One region of the Sporosarcina sp. NPDC096371 genome, then DNA from elsewhere that is predicted to be linked to it. Evidence: predicted binding sites of a transcription regulator. Region 1 holds the regulator's gene; each other region holds the start of a gene.
What was found. The regulator CtsR, encoded in region 1, represses protease genes until heat stress. The targets are predictions, from matches to a motif close to ATGGTCAATAAAGGTCAAACA.
Positions count from the first base shown of each region.

Region 1 (3,172 bases):
AGCGTGCCGCCGAAGTTTGCGCGTAATAAGATGAAGAAAGCGTTCGGTCAAGTACCTAATACGAGTTACTATGAACTTGGTAATTTGCAAATTCAAAAAGTGAATGATGAGTTTGTCTACATCGCACCAGTTGAATTCTCGGGTCTTTTCAAGTGGTGGACTGGGAAAACGACACCGGGCTATTTCACAATGAGTGCAACTGACTCAGCAGATAACCCGAAATTCGTGAAGGCTGAAATGGATTATACGCCATCGTCTTATTTCCATAAGCAAGTAGAGCGTCATATACGGATGGAAATGCCGAATCTGATTTTTTACGGAGACGTTCAGCTGGAAATTGATGACGAGGGAAAACCACATTATATCCGTTCATATGGGAACTTTATTACAGCGCGTGACGGTTTTTATGTACAAGGGGTTGTAGTGGTTGATCCGGCGACGGGTGATATGGAGCAATATGCGCTTGTGGATATACCTGCGTTTATTGATGGTGCTGTTTCTCCTGAGGCAGTTAGCTTACAGAATAGTTATTTTGGTAACTACGTTCACGGATTCTGGAATTCAGTATTCGGGAAAAAAGATGTGAAATTACCATCGGATGAAGGAACCGAATCCAAGGTGAGTCCAATCTTTGACGAGAATGGCCATATGTATTATTTCACCGATTTCACAAGTCCAAAAGAAGGTGTCGATTCGATGCTAGGCTATGCCTTGACGGATGGTCGGACGGGCGAAGCAACGTATTACACGGGCAATTTAGAAGAGTCGTATATGGATTCGCAAGGTGCTCTTCAGATTATTGAAAAGAAATTCATCGAAAAGAAATGGTCTGGTGAAATGCCGGTACTGTACAACTTCTATGGGGAAGCAAGCTGGTTGACGCCGGTGCTAGATTCGAACGGATTCTTGCAAAACTACTTCATCGTTTCTGCTGCGAACCCAGAAATATCGGTGTTTGGAAATACTCCGAATGAAGCGTTAAAATTGTATAAAACGGCACTTCAACGCGGGGGTAGTTCTGTCAATGGCAGTTCAAGCGCTGAAGAGGCGCAAGCGTCGGTAACGGTCGTACGTGTTTTCAAGGAACGCGTTGGCGACTTTACACTTGTTTCATTTTTGGCGGCTGATGGACGGAACTTCAGCGTGTCGTCTGAAACAGTGCCGCTCGCCATTTATATCCAAGAAGGCGATCAGTTGAGGATTACGTATGTAGAGACAGGGGAACTGTTCTTACCAGTGAAGGAATTGACGAATACAAGTATGAAATAATGCGTAACGGAGTACCGGGGAATTCCCTGTGTACTCCGTTTTTTTGTTCTATGACTAAATGATAGCGATTCAAGCCTATACTAAACGAATCTTAGTGCTTTTCGATTGCGGATTAATCGGAACGTCATGTACAATTAAGTCAAAGATAGTCAAAGTCAACGGCTTATCACCCGGTATGAAAGAGGTGAGGACATGCGAAATATTTCTGACATCATAGAAGGTTATTTAAAAGCCATAATCGAAGAGGAACAGAAAGGAGCTATTGAAATTAAGCGTAGTGAAGTCGCTGAAAAGTTCCAATGCGTTCCTTCTCAAATCAATTACGTGATAAAGACTCGCTTCACGGCAGAACGTGGATATGCGGTCGAATCAAAGCGTGGTGGCGGCGGATATATCCGTATTTTCCGCGTACAGACGAATTCGCGTAAAGAGTTAATTGAGCATATTGTAGAGGGCATTCGAACAGGAGTCTCCTTTACGATGGCTGAGGATGTTATCTACAGGCTTATGGAAGAGGAAGTGATTTCTGAACGCGAATCAAAGCTCATTCTTGCAGCTGTTGACCGCACGACGCTCTATCAGCCGCTTCCAGAACGAGATATCCTTCGTGCTCGCATTTTACAAGCAATGCTTCTAACACTTATTTATGAGCAGCTAGACTGACCGTCAATTTAACAATTATGAGGTGATTTTCGTGATATGTGAAAATTGTAAAGAACGACCGGCTTCCGTCATCATTACCCAAGAAAGTATAGCCGGATCGGTGGAGCGCCACTTATGCGATAAATGTGCATTTCATACACAAACATTCCATTTCGACCTAAACCAGGAGCCGTTGTCCATTCAACAATTTCTATCCCATTGGTTTAGTGGGGTAGACCCTTTCCAAGTGCAACAGCAAACGAGAGGCGAATCACAGTTAGCGCTGGAGTGTCCTTCGTGCGGGTTGACGTTTCAAAAGTTTCTCGACATCGGGAAATTCGGTTGCGCAACTTGCTACGACACATTCCGAGGGAGATTGCCGCATGTGTTAAGAAAACTCCATAATGGTCATTCCACACATGGTGGAAAGATTCCAGTGTCGTTCAATGAATTGTACGCGGTCAAAAAGAAAATTGAAGAAATTCGTGTGAAGATGAAAGTAGCGATAGAGGCGGAGCATTTCGAAGAAGCGGCAGCTTTACGTGACGAAGCGAATACACTAAAGCAACGCCTTGCAAGTGGAGGTGAAACGAGCGATGTCGATTGAAAAGTTTATGCGTAATGCGGTGACGGGTTGGATGGTTCCTCACGGGGAGCATTCGGACATTGTCATGTCAACGCGGATTCGGTTGGCCCGCAATTTGACGGGCTATCACTTTCCGCTTGCGTTCACTGAAGAAGATGCGTTGGCGGTTGACAAGGCTGTCGCGGGCGTTTTATTGGATGCTGAGCAAAGTGAGTATACCTACACCAAAATGTCTGATCTTCCTGCGCTCGAACGCCAAGTGCTTGTGGAAAAGCATTTAATTAGCCCGCATTTGGCTAACCCAGATCGGCAAGGGGCTGTCATACTGTCGGAAAATGAAACCGTAAGTGTCATGGTCAATGAAGAAGATCATATCCGGATTCAATGTATTTATCCTGGACTGCAGCTGGAAGACGCCTACAAACAGGCCGATCAAGTGGATGACCACCTAGAAAAGGAACTGCCATATGCCTTTGACGAGGATTTTGGTTATTTGACAAGTTGTCCGTCGAATACGGGGACTGGTATGCGTGCCTCGGTGATGATGCATTTACCGGCACTGACCATCACCAAGCAGATTGACCGGATTATACCGGCTATTTCTAGGCTTGGCATGGTGGTTCGAGGGAGTTACGGTGAGGGCAGCGAAGCACCCGGCAATATCTATCAAATATC
Region 1 is NZ_JBIWFE010000004.1:213,157-216,328, reverse strand. Features, by position in the region: gene ACIQ0H_RS12640 (hypothetical protein) at 1-1,269, shown strand, start outside; gene ACIQ0H_RS12635 (CtsR family transcriptional regulator) at 1,462-1,932, shown strand; gene ACIQ0H_RS12630 (UvrB/UvrC motif-containing protein) at 1,964-2,518, shown strand; gene mcsB (protein-arginine kinase McsB) at 2,508-3,172, shown strand, end outside.

Region 2 (3,172 bases), on a different contig from region 1:
CAGTTGAATGCAAAGTCCATTGAGCGGAAAAAAGGCTATATTGCTTACTTGAAAGAAGCAGAGAAAATATCAGATTTTCTTAGCATTGTTGGAGCCCACGTCTCACTTATGAAGTTCGAAGATGTGCGGATTATACGGGATATGCGCAATAGTGTAAACCGACTTGTGAATTGTGAAACAGCGAATTTGAATAAAACAATTGGGGCTGCACAGCGCCAAGTTGAGAATATAAAGTTTATCGAAAGTACGATTGGGTTAGGTCAATTGCCAGACAGACTACAAGAAATCGCACGACTTCGAGTAGACAATCAGGATATTACGTTAAAAGAGCTCGGAGAATTGGTTTCTGGTGGAACGGTTAGTAAATCGGGCGTGAATCATCGCTTACGAAAAATAGAGGAAATTGCAGAAAATCTCCGTAACGGGGGCATTGGAAGCTGACAAATAGACAGGAGTTGGGGAATACATGGCAGAACGAACAGTGGAAGTGAAAATGAAAACAGGGTTGCAAGCAAGACAAGCGGCACTTTTTGTGCAAGAAGCAAACCGCTTTACAGCGGATATCTTCTTGAAAAAAGAAAACCGTCAAGTGAATGCGAAAAGTATCATGGGCATTATGAGTCTGGCAATTGCACGCGGCACATCGGTTACGCTCGTTGCAGATGGCATCGATGAAGATCAGGCACTGAGCACACTTTCAGGACTTGTTGAAAATGAAAATTAAATGAAAATCCCGGCCGTTTCTTATCGTCAATCGATAGTTGGAGACGGTTTTTTTTACTCGATTTTGAGGTAGTCCCCGTCGCGCAAAGACGAGTCCCCGTCGCGCAAAGACGAGTCCCCGTCGCGCAAAGACGAGTCCCCGTCGCGCAAAGACGAGTCCCCGTCGCGCAAAGACGAGTCCCTGTCGCGCAAAGGCGAGTCCCCGTCGCGCAAAGACGAGTCCCCGTCGCGCAAAGGCGAGTCCCCGTCGCGCAAAGACGAGTCCCTGTCGCGCAAAGGCGAGTCCTCGGGGCGCAAAGACGAGTCCCTGTCGCGCAAAGGCGAGTCCCCGTCGCGCAAAGACGAGTCCCTGTCGCGCAAAGGTGAGTCCTTGTCGCGCAAAGACGAGTCCCTGTCGCGCAAAGACGAGTCCCCGGCGTGCAAAGGCAAGTCCCTGTCGCGCAAAGACAAGTTACCCCCGCATAAATATGTAAACTCTCTCTCTACCATATAAAAAAACCGACCCAATAAGGTCGGTTTTCAAAATGATTATTTTGTTTCTTTCTCTTTCATATCACTGCGTGAGATAATATGGTCAATTAAACCGTATTCTTTCGCACGTTCTGCAGTCATGAAGTTATCACGGTCTGTATCTCTCGCAAGTACTTCGATTGGCTGACCCGTACGTTCTGCAAGAATACCATTTAGTTTCTCGCGTAAGAATAGAATACGCTTCGCTGCGATTTCTATTTCTGTTGCTTGACCTTGTGCACCGCCAAGTGGTTGGTGAATCATTACTTCTGCATTTGGAAGTGCAAAACGTTTGCCTTTCGTACCCGCTGCAAGAAGGAATGCGCCCATTGAAGCAGCCATCCCGATACAAATCGTCTGAACATCAGGTTTGATGAACTGCATTGTATCGTAGATTGCCATCCCAGCAGTAATGCTTCCGCCTGGACTATTGATGTAAATTGAAATGTCTTTTTCTGGATCTTCTGCTTCCAGGAAAAGAAGTTGTGCAACGATGGCATTTGACACATTGTCATCAATTCCACTACCAAGCATAATAATTCTGTCTTTCAATAGACGGGAATAAATATCGTAAGCCCGTTCTCCACGACTCGTTTGTTCAATTACTGTAGGTATTAGATTCATTCCATTTCCTCCTTCAAGGTGGATAGTCTTTTCAGTCTGCTGAAACATGGTTGCGCTTCAACTGTAATTTTATCATACATAGTATGGTCAACGAAGGTCAAATATAACGCTTTAAAATAACTATTGCATTTAGGCCGCTACATTAGTATAATAAGTCTTGTCGGCTACAAAAGCCGTTTTAATATCAGGTCCTCGTGGTGCAATGGATAGCACGCAAGCCTCCGAAGCTTGAAATGTGGGTTCGACTCCCGCCGAGGGCATATAGCTTAACGAAGCACCCGTCATTGTTCATTCAGTGGCGGGTGTTTTTGTATTCAAATCACCACGCAATAATACCACGAATGCAAAACGCACAGGTTACAGTCATCAGCGTAAATAATATACCAGGTGATCATGAACTGAAAAAACGAAATCAAATTAAATCTAGTGTTATTGAACGACATTCTAAGTATTGCCAATCAAGCCGAGTCGCAAACCATTCTATCGATTCAATCAGTCATTGACGAATTCTAACGGTTCAACATGGACAAACTCATTTTACGCAAAGGAAACAAAAACTGTCATCTGCTCGTTAGTTGGACATTAGAACGTGTCTATATTGAAAAAGTATGTACAGACACTTTTATTCGATAAGGTCAATTATCACTTATCATCACAATCGATGATCAAGGACTTGATGAAAATGGATAGATGAAAGAGATGACATAGCGCAAGGTTCCAAAATACTACAGATGGGGAATCCTGTTTTTTATAACTAAGTTACTTTTTAAACCATAAAAAATAGTCCCCCTCTGCAGTAGACGGCAGCGCTTTTTAACCGTGTCTACACAAGAGGGGGACTGATATTACTATTCATAAATTCGACTTTTTCACTTCACATCTAACTTAGTATCACATTTATTATGACTTGTAACATACTTATTCACGAAGTTTGCAATTCATACAAGTGGTTTGTCTATTAAAGTAGTGAATAAAAGTTCATGTACATGACCATCGTCAAATGTGGTGGTTCCGTTAATTAAATGGATATGCTTTCCATGCCCAACGTTAATAGCAGGTCCTGTTGTAATCCCAACTTCATGATGATGATCTAAAAAGTCGGTATTTACCAATATTGCATGAACATGACTGTTTCTCGTGGGTATAATTTCGCTTGTAACACCTGCGAAACGATGATTATGCCTATCATCATTTTCCTCTGCTAATTTAGTACTTGCAGTAAATTCATGTACATGTGTTTGGGTTTCTTGTTCAATCTGCACTTTTTGTTGGTCATTACTATCCTTATTCGGTTGTTCGTTTTGATCAAATTCTA
Region 2 is NZ_JBIWFE010000005.1:73,952-77,123, forward strand. Features, by position in the region: gene whiA (DNA-binding protein WhiA) at 1-441, shown strand, start outside; gene ACIQ0H_RS14285 (HPr family phosphocarrier protein) at 467-724, shown strand; partial or broken gene ACIQ0H_RS14290 (hypothetical protein) at 825-1,196, shown strand; gene clpP (ATP-dependent Clp endopeptidase proteolytic subunit ClpP) at 1,252-1,857, opposite strand; tRNA gene ACIQ0H_RS14300 (tRNA-Arg) at 2,046-2,117, shown strand; gene ACIQ0H_RS14305 (YmaF family protein) at 2,796-3,119, opposite strand.
Region 2: a site for CtsR is predicted at 1,941-1,961, ahead of clpP (ATP-dependent Clp endopeptidase proteolytic subunit ClpP). Genes of this name have one in related genera too.

Region 3 (3,172 bases), on a different contig from region 1:
TCGGTTTATTCGGATCTTTGATGCCCGCACGCGCACGCCATACCGCTTCCGTTACGAGTTGCACCGCAGTCCCTTGCCCAATGACGCGCTCTTCCAATGTTTCACGTAGACGTAGCAATTTTTCCCGTTCGCCTTCTACAAGTTTCGTCACCGGAATACCCGTCCAACGTGCAACTATCGCCGCAATTTCCTCCTCCGTCACCTCTTCACGAAGCAATCGACTTTCCTGACTATCCAATAGAGGCGCTTCCAGTTCGGCCAATTCTTGCTCTAGTGCAGGAATTTTACCGTAACTAAGTTCCGCTGCTTTGTTCAAATCAAAACGATTTTCAGCGTCCTCCAATTCGCGACGGTAACGATCAAGTTTCTCTCGTTTTTCCTGTATGCCGCGCAATGTTGCTTTTTCCGCATCCCACTGCCCGCGCATCCCCGCAGATGACTCTTTCAAATCCCTCAGTTCTTCTTGCAATACTTTCAGGCGCGATTGGCTCACTGCATCTTTTTCTTTGCGCAAAGCCTGTTCCTCAATTTCCAGCTGCATCATGCGTCTGGTCACAGCATCTAGTTCCTGCGGCATCGAATCGATTTCAGTACGAATCATGGCACTCGCTTCATCGATTAAATCAATTGCTTTATCCGGTAAAAATCGTTCCGTTAGATAGCGATTGGATAGTGTAGCTGCTGCAACAATCGCCCGGTCATGGATGCGAACACCATGATGAAGCTCAAATCGCTCTTTCAAACCGCGCAAAATGGATACGGTATCTTCAACAGAAGGTTCACGGACAAGCACTTGTTGGAATCTGCGTTCAAGTGCTGAATCTTTCTCGATATACATCCGGTACTCATCCAGAGTTGTCGCACCGATGCAGTACAATTCGCCGCGTGCAAGCATCGGCTTCAGCATATTACCAGCATCCATTGCACCTTCCGTTTTACCTGCACCGACAATTGTATGAATTTCATCGATGAATAAAATGATTTCCCCTGCACTATCTTTCACTTGCTTGAGTACACCTTTCAAACGCTCTTCAAATTCACCACGATATTTCGCCCCCGCAATCAGGGCACTCATATCCAACTCAAAAATTTGCCGATCCTTCAGTCCTTCCGGCACATCACCTTTCACGATTCGCTGTGCAAGTCCTTCGACTATCGCAGTTTTTCCAACACCAGGTTCCCCGATAAGAACGGGGTTATTTTTAGTCTTTCTCGATAAAATCCGAATGACGTTGCGAATCTCCTCATCACGTCCAATTACCGGGTCCATCTTCCCTCTTTTTACTTCTTCAACGAGATTACGTCCGAATTGTTCAAGCGGTGTTCGCTGATCTTCTTGCTGTTCGTTCATTCTCATCGACATCCACCTCTCCATTAGTTCGACTTTGACCATATTTGATTAATAAAATTATAAGTCCGCAATTATATGCAGTAAAGCGATTCGCTTTGGGACGTCGCATGGTACATACTAAAAAAAAGCTGTACGACCTGTGAAGCAGTCATACAGCTGATTGTATCTATTTATCGTACACCTAACGCCATTTTCGCGTAACGTGACATCATATCTCTAGACCATGGTGGATTCCAAATAACATTAACATCCACGTCTTTTACTTCTGGAAGTTCCATAAGTTCTTGCTTAACATTCGCAACGATTTGTGGCCCCATCGGACACCCGAGTGACGTAAGTGTCATCGTCACTTTTGATGTTCCTTCTTCGTCTAACTCAACATCATACACAAGACCTAAGTTAACGATATCAACGCCAAGTTCTGGGTCAATCACGTTTTCAAGAGCACCCATCATGCTTTCTTTCATCGCCTCATCCATCTTCATCCCTCTTTCCGTTCCGTTAATATCTTCATCATAGCAGAGTTCGCCTTAGCCTTTCAAATGACAAGCAAACCAATCAGCAGCTTGTAGCATTCCAGTTCTCGAAACTGCATGCCCAGCCGAGTCATCTGAAACAAATACAAAGTGTTCTGGGTTAGTAGCATAATCTTTTTTCACAGCTTCATAAAATCGATGTGTCGGCTCATAAGGTACGACGGTATCTTGCTTGCCATGCCAAAAATAAACGGGTCTGTTATTCAGTGCAGAGGCATGTTTTGTCAAATCGAACGTCGACAAAGTATCCAATAACCTTTGTTTTTCTTCATGAGTGATTGGCAATGTAAAACCACTACGTTCAAATTGTGTCATTTGCGCATTCGACAACTCGACGAATCCTGGCGCCCCCATCATAACCGTTGCCGTATCGATCCAAGGATACACAGCCAAGCAACCTAGTGTACTAATACCACCCATCGATGTGCCACCCACGCCGATTTTTTCAGTTGTAGCTAGTTCACGTTTGATAAGCTCTTCCCTTAATAAGTCGACTTCCTCAATCGTCGTCAAAACGATTTCCCAAAAGCGAAGGCTTAGTTGGGCCTCGTCTAAATTTTCATCGCGTGCGCCATGTAAATGCAGATCCGGAAGTAGGACACGAATCCCTTTTTTCGCGATATTATGGGCATAATGTAGATTATGCTCTTTGGCACTCGTAAAACCATGTAGGAAAATGACCACGGGGACTTGTTGATCTTGAAACTCGTCCTCCACTATATGCAATAAAGGGATATGACCCCACTTTTCTTCATTTACAATCACGCGCAACACACCTTTGCCTTTTGAATTAAGCGTAACAAAGTTTTTCTAAAAAAACAAAAAGGACGTTTGCTCAGAGGTGATTTTTGACTTTGACATCCAAATAACGATAGACTATTTAAATAGAAGGAGGCGTTTTTTTGAAACCACATTTAATCGTCCTTGACCTTGACGGGACATTGCTAACAGATGAAAAAATCATATCCGCTAAAACTGCACATACACTTAAAATAGCAGAAGAACAAGGCCATCACGTCATGATTGCAACAGGAAGGCCCTATCGTGCAAGTGAAGTGTATTACCGCCAACTCGGGCTTAAAACACCGATTGTCAATTTCAATGGTGCGTTCGTCCACCATCCAGGAAATGCATCTTGGAAAACGATTCATGAGACGATTTCTCTTCCAGTTGTCAATGAAGTCATTGACGCCATGCAGCAATTTCCTATCCAAAATATAGTTGCAGAAGTAATGGATGACGTCTACATGCATTACCATGATGAAAAACTTCTCGATATCTTTGG
Region 3 is NZ_JBIWFE010000001.1:162,069-165,240, reverse strand. Features, by position in the region: gene ACIQ0H_RS00730 (ATP-dependent Clp protease ATP-binding subunit) at 1-1,351, opposite strand, end outside; gene ACIQ0H_RS00725 (metal-sulfur cluster assembly factor) at 1,522-1,830, opposite strand; gene ACIQ0H_RS00720 (alpha/beta fold hydrolase) at 1,882-2,652, opposite strand; gene ACIQ0H_RS00715 (Cof-type HAD-IIB family hydrolase) at 2,790-3,172, shown strand, end outside.
Region 3: a site for CtsR is predicted at 1,383-1,403, ahead of ACIQ0H_RS00730 (ATP-dependent Clp protease ATP-binding subunit). Genes of this name have one in related genera too.

Region 4 (3,172 bases), on a different contig from region 1:
AAACAGCTAATCAGCTTATTAAAGTACTCGAAGGATGCTGCATTTTTAGAGAAGTTTGATCAAGTGAAGCATGACAATAAGCGAATATTAGCTGACCTCATTCATGACCGTACGGGGATTTTAGTGGATGATCAATCCATTTTTGATGTACAAATTAAACGGCTTCATGAATACAAGCGTCAGTTGCTTAACATTTTCCACATTATTTATTTATACAATGAATTAAAAGAAAATCCAAATCTAAATATGATTCCCCGCACGTTTATTTTCGGGGCAAAGGCGGCACCAAGCTACCATTTAGCGAAAGAAGTCATCAAGCTTATTAATAAGGTGGCCTCGATTGTCAATCATGACGCGGGTATTCAAGGTAAGTTGAAAGTTGTTTTTTTAGAAAATTATAATGTCAGCCTTGCTGAAAAAATCATACCGGCAGCCGATATTAGTGAACAGATATCGACTGCGAGTAAAGAGGCATCAGGTACCGGAAACATGAAAATGATGATGAACGGCGCTTTAACCATTGGTACGCTAGATGGTGCAAATGTTGAAATTAAAGAGGCCGTTGGCAGTGAAAATATTTTCATTTTCGGTTTGAAAGCGGATGAGGTATTGAATTACTATCAACATGGCGGTTATAATGCTACAGATATTTACAATACGGACGACAGGGTTAGCCGGATTTTGAATCAATTAAATCACGGTGAATTTGGATCGCATGAAATTGAGTTTAAGGATATTTATTACAATATTCTATCTCAAAATGATCCCTATTTTGTCTTGAAAGATTTTGAGCCTTATCTTGAAACCCAAGAGTTGGTGGAGCAGACGTACCGTGATAAATTGGCTTGGCTCCATAAGAGTGTTACGAATGTCGCTCATTCAGGAAAGTTCTCCAGCGACCGGACAATTCAAGATTATGCGACAGAAATCTGGAAGTTAAAAAAACAGGTTTGAAGCAACTTTAACCGTAGTGTAAAGGGTTTTCGAATCTATGTTGATGCTTCTATAAAAGCTGACTCTCAAAAGGAGTTAAGCTTTTTTTTTATTACTTAGGTACATGAATTGTTTCAAAATTTTCTATTTGGGTATCTATCTAATAAACTCATCTTTATCAATATAGATTTAAATAGGATACTCCATCAACACCGCTCGGCTCTTGGGGATGCCTCCCGCAATGAGCCAGACAGAAAACCACTGTCAGTCTCATTGCTTCGGCTACCCCAGTAGACGCCTTCGCTGGAGATTATGGAAAAATCATAAGTTGTATAGAAAGTAGTAGATCCCAATGATGAAAGTGAAACAGAAAGTATCAGGCCACTTCTGTACAATTGAAGGGGCTACACAATTTGCCCAAATCCGCGGATTTATTTCCACACTTCGCAAACAAGAATGCGATATCCTATCCTCGCTAGTCTCTATTGTTCGTGGAGAATTCTCTTTTAAAATAGACCCCATAGCAGTAGTAGTTGAACCCATGATTTTATCAAATCTACAGCGAAGGCGCCTAACAGGGGTAGCCGAAGTGATAAGACTGACAGTGACCTTCTGTCCGGCTTATCACGGGAGGCATCCCCTAGCGCAGAGCGGCGTAGAATGGATTATTTATGTCAAATTAGATACCTTTTTTTTATTAAAGGGCTAGGCAATCAACCAGACATTATTATATGAACGAACCAATTCGCTGCTGCTACTGATTTTGTATGAAGTCAATATAGTTAACATAACCCAATGGCTGATTGTAGTCATTTAACAAACAGCAAAACCCAAGCATCTAACTTGAAAGTCAATAAAGGTCAGTATATAATATGGTCAAAGGTTAAATATAGTCAAAGTCAAATGATCATATGAAGGAGGAACACATATGAAATGTCAACATTGTGGTACAAACGACGCGACGATGAGTTTGAGACTTCAGGTGAATCATCAAGGGATGCAAATTCATCTTTGTCACACGTGTTTTCAAGATATCCAAGGCCAATTGACTGCAGGGAAAATGCCGTCATTTAGCAATGATGCCCAGTATTTTTCTCAAGCAAACGGCAGTCCACAAGCAAGAACACAAACCAGACAAGCTGAGGAACAACCTGGCAATGGTTTGTTGGACCAACTTGGTAAAAATATCTCTGATGATGCCAAGGAAGAGCGGATTGACCCCGTCATTGGACGTGATCAAGAAGTGAAGCGAGTTATTGAAACATTAAATAGAAGAAATAAAAATAATCCGGTGTTAATCGGGGAACCGGGTGTCGGTAAAACAGCCATCGCCGAGGGCCTTGCTGTGAAAATCCACGAGGGCGATGTACCCGCGAAACTGATGAATAAACAAGTGTATTTGTTAGATGTCGCTTCTCTCGTCACGAATACGGGTATCCGCGGGCAGTTTGAAGAGCGAATGAAGCAATTGATCGAAGAATTGCAGACGCGCAAAGATGTCATTCTTTTCATCGATGAAATTCACTTGCTTGTGGGTGCGGGTACTGCAGAAGGCTCGCAAATGGATGCTGGTAATCTGTTGAAACCTGCATTAGCACGAGGCGGCTTACAGCTTATCGGCGCAACGACGTTGAAAGAATATCGTCAAATCGAAAAGGATGCTGCACTAGAGCGCCGATTCCAACCTATTATTGTGAAGGAACCGTCTGCAGAAGATACGATTCAAATTCTGAACGGCATTAAAGATCGTTATGAGAATTTCCATGAAGTACGCTATCCCGATGAAGCAGTTCAAGCTTTTGTCACCTTATCACAGCGTTATATTCAAGATCGATTTTTGCCAGATAAAGCAATCGACTTGATGGATGAAGTAGGGGCACGCTTAAATCTGACACATACGTCAGCTGATTCGGAGGCAATTGCCACACGTCTAAATGAAGTCATTCAACAAAAGGAACAGGCGGCAGAAAAGGAAGACTACGAGAAAGCGGCAAATTTACGTTTTGAGGAAATCCAATTACGTAAACAATTGGACAAAGCGAAACAGAACGGAGACGCTCCGCAAATGGAAGTGACGGTTGCGGATATCGCGTTGATTGTAGAAGAAAAGACGGGGATTCCTGTGACAAAACTCCAAGCAGCTGAACAGGCGAAAATGAATGGAATCGCCAAAAGTCTTGGTGAAAAAGTGATTGGACAACAAGATGCGGTCGATAAAATTGCCAAAGCGATTCGTCGT
Region 4 is NZ_JBIWFE010000009.1:137,443-140,614, forward strand. Features, by position in the region: gene ACIQ0H_RS19100 (glycogen/starch/alpha-glucan phosphorylase) at 1-954, shown strand, start outside; gene ACIQ0H_RS19105 (ATP-dependent Clp protease ATP-binding subunit) at 1,862-3,172, shown strand, end outside.
Region 4: a site for CtsR is predicted at 1,780-1,800, ahead of ACIQ0H_RS19105 (ATP-dependent Clp protease ATP-binding subunit). Genes of this name have one in related genera too.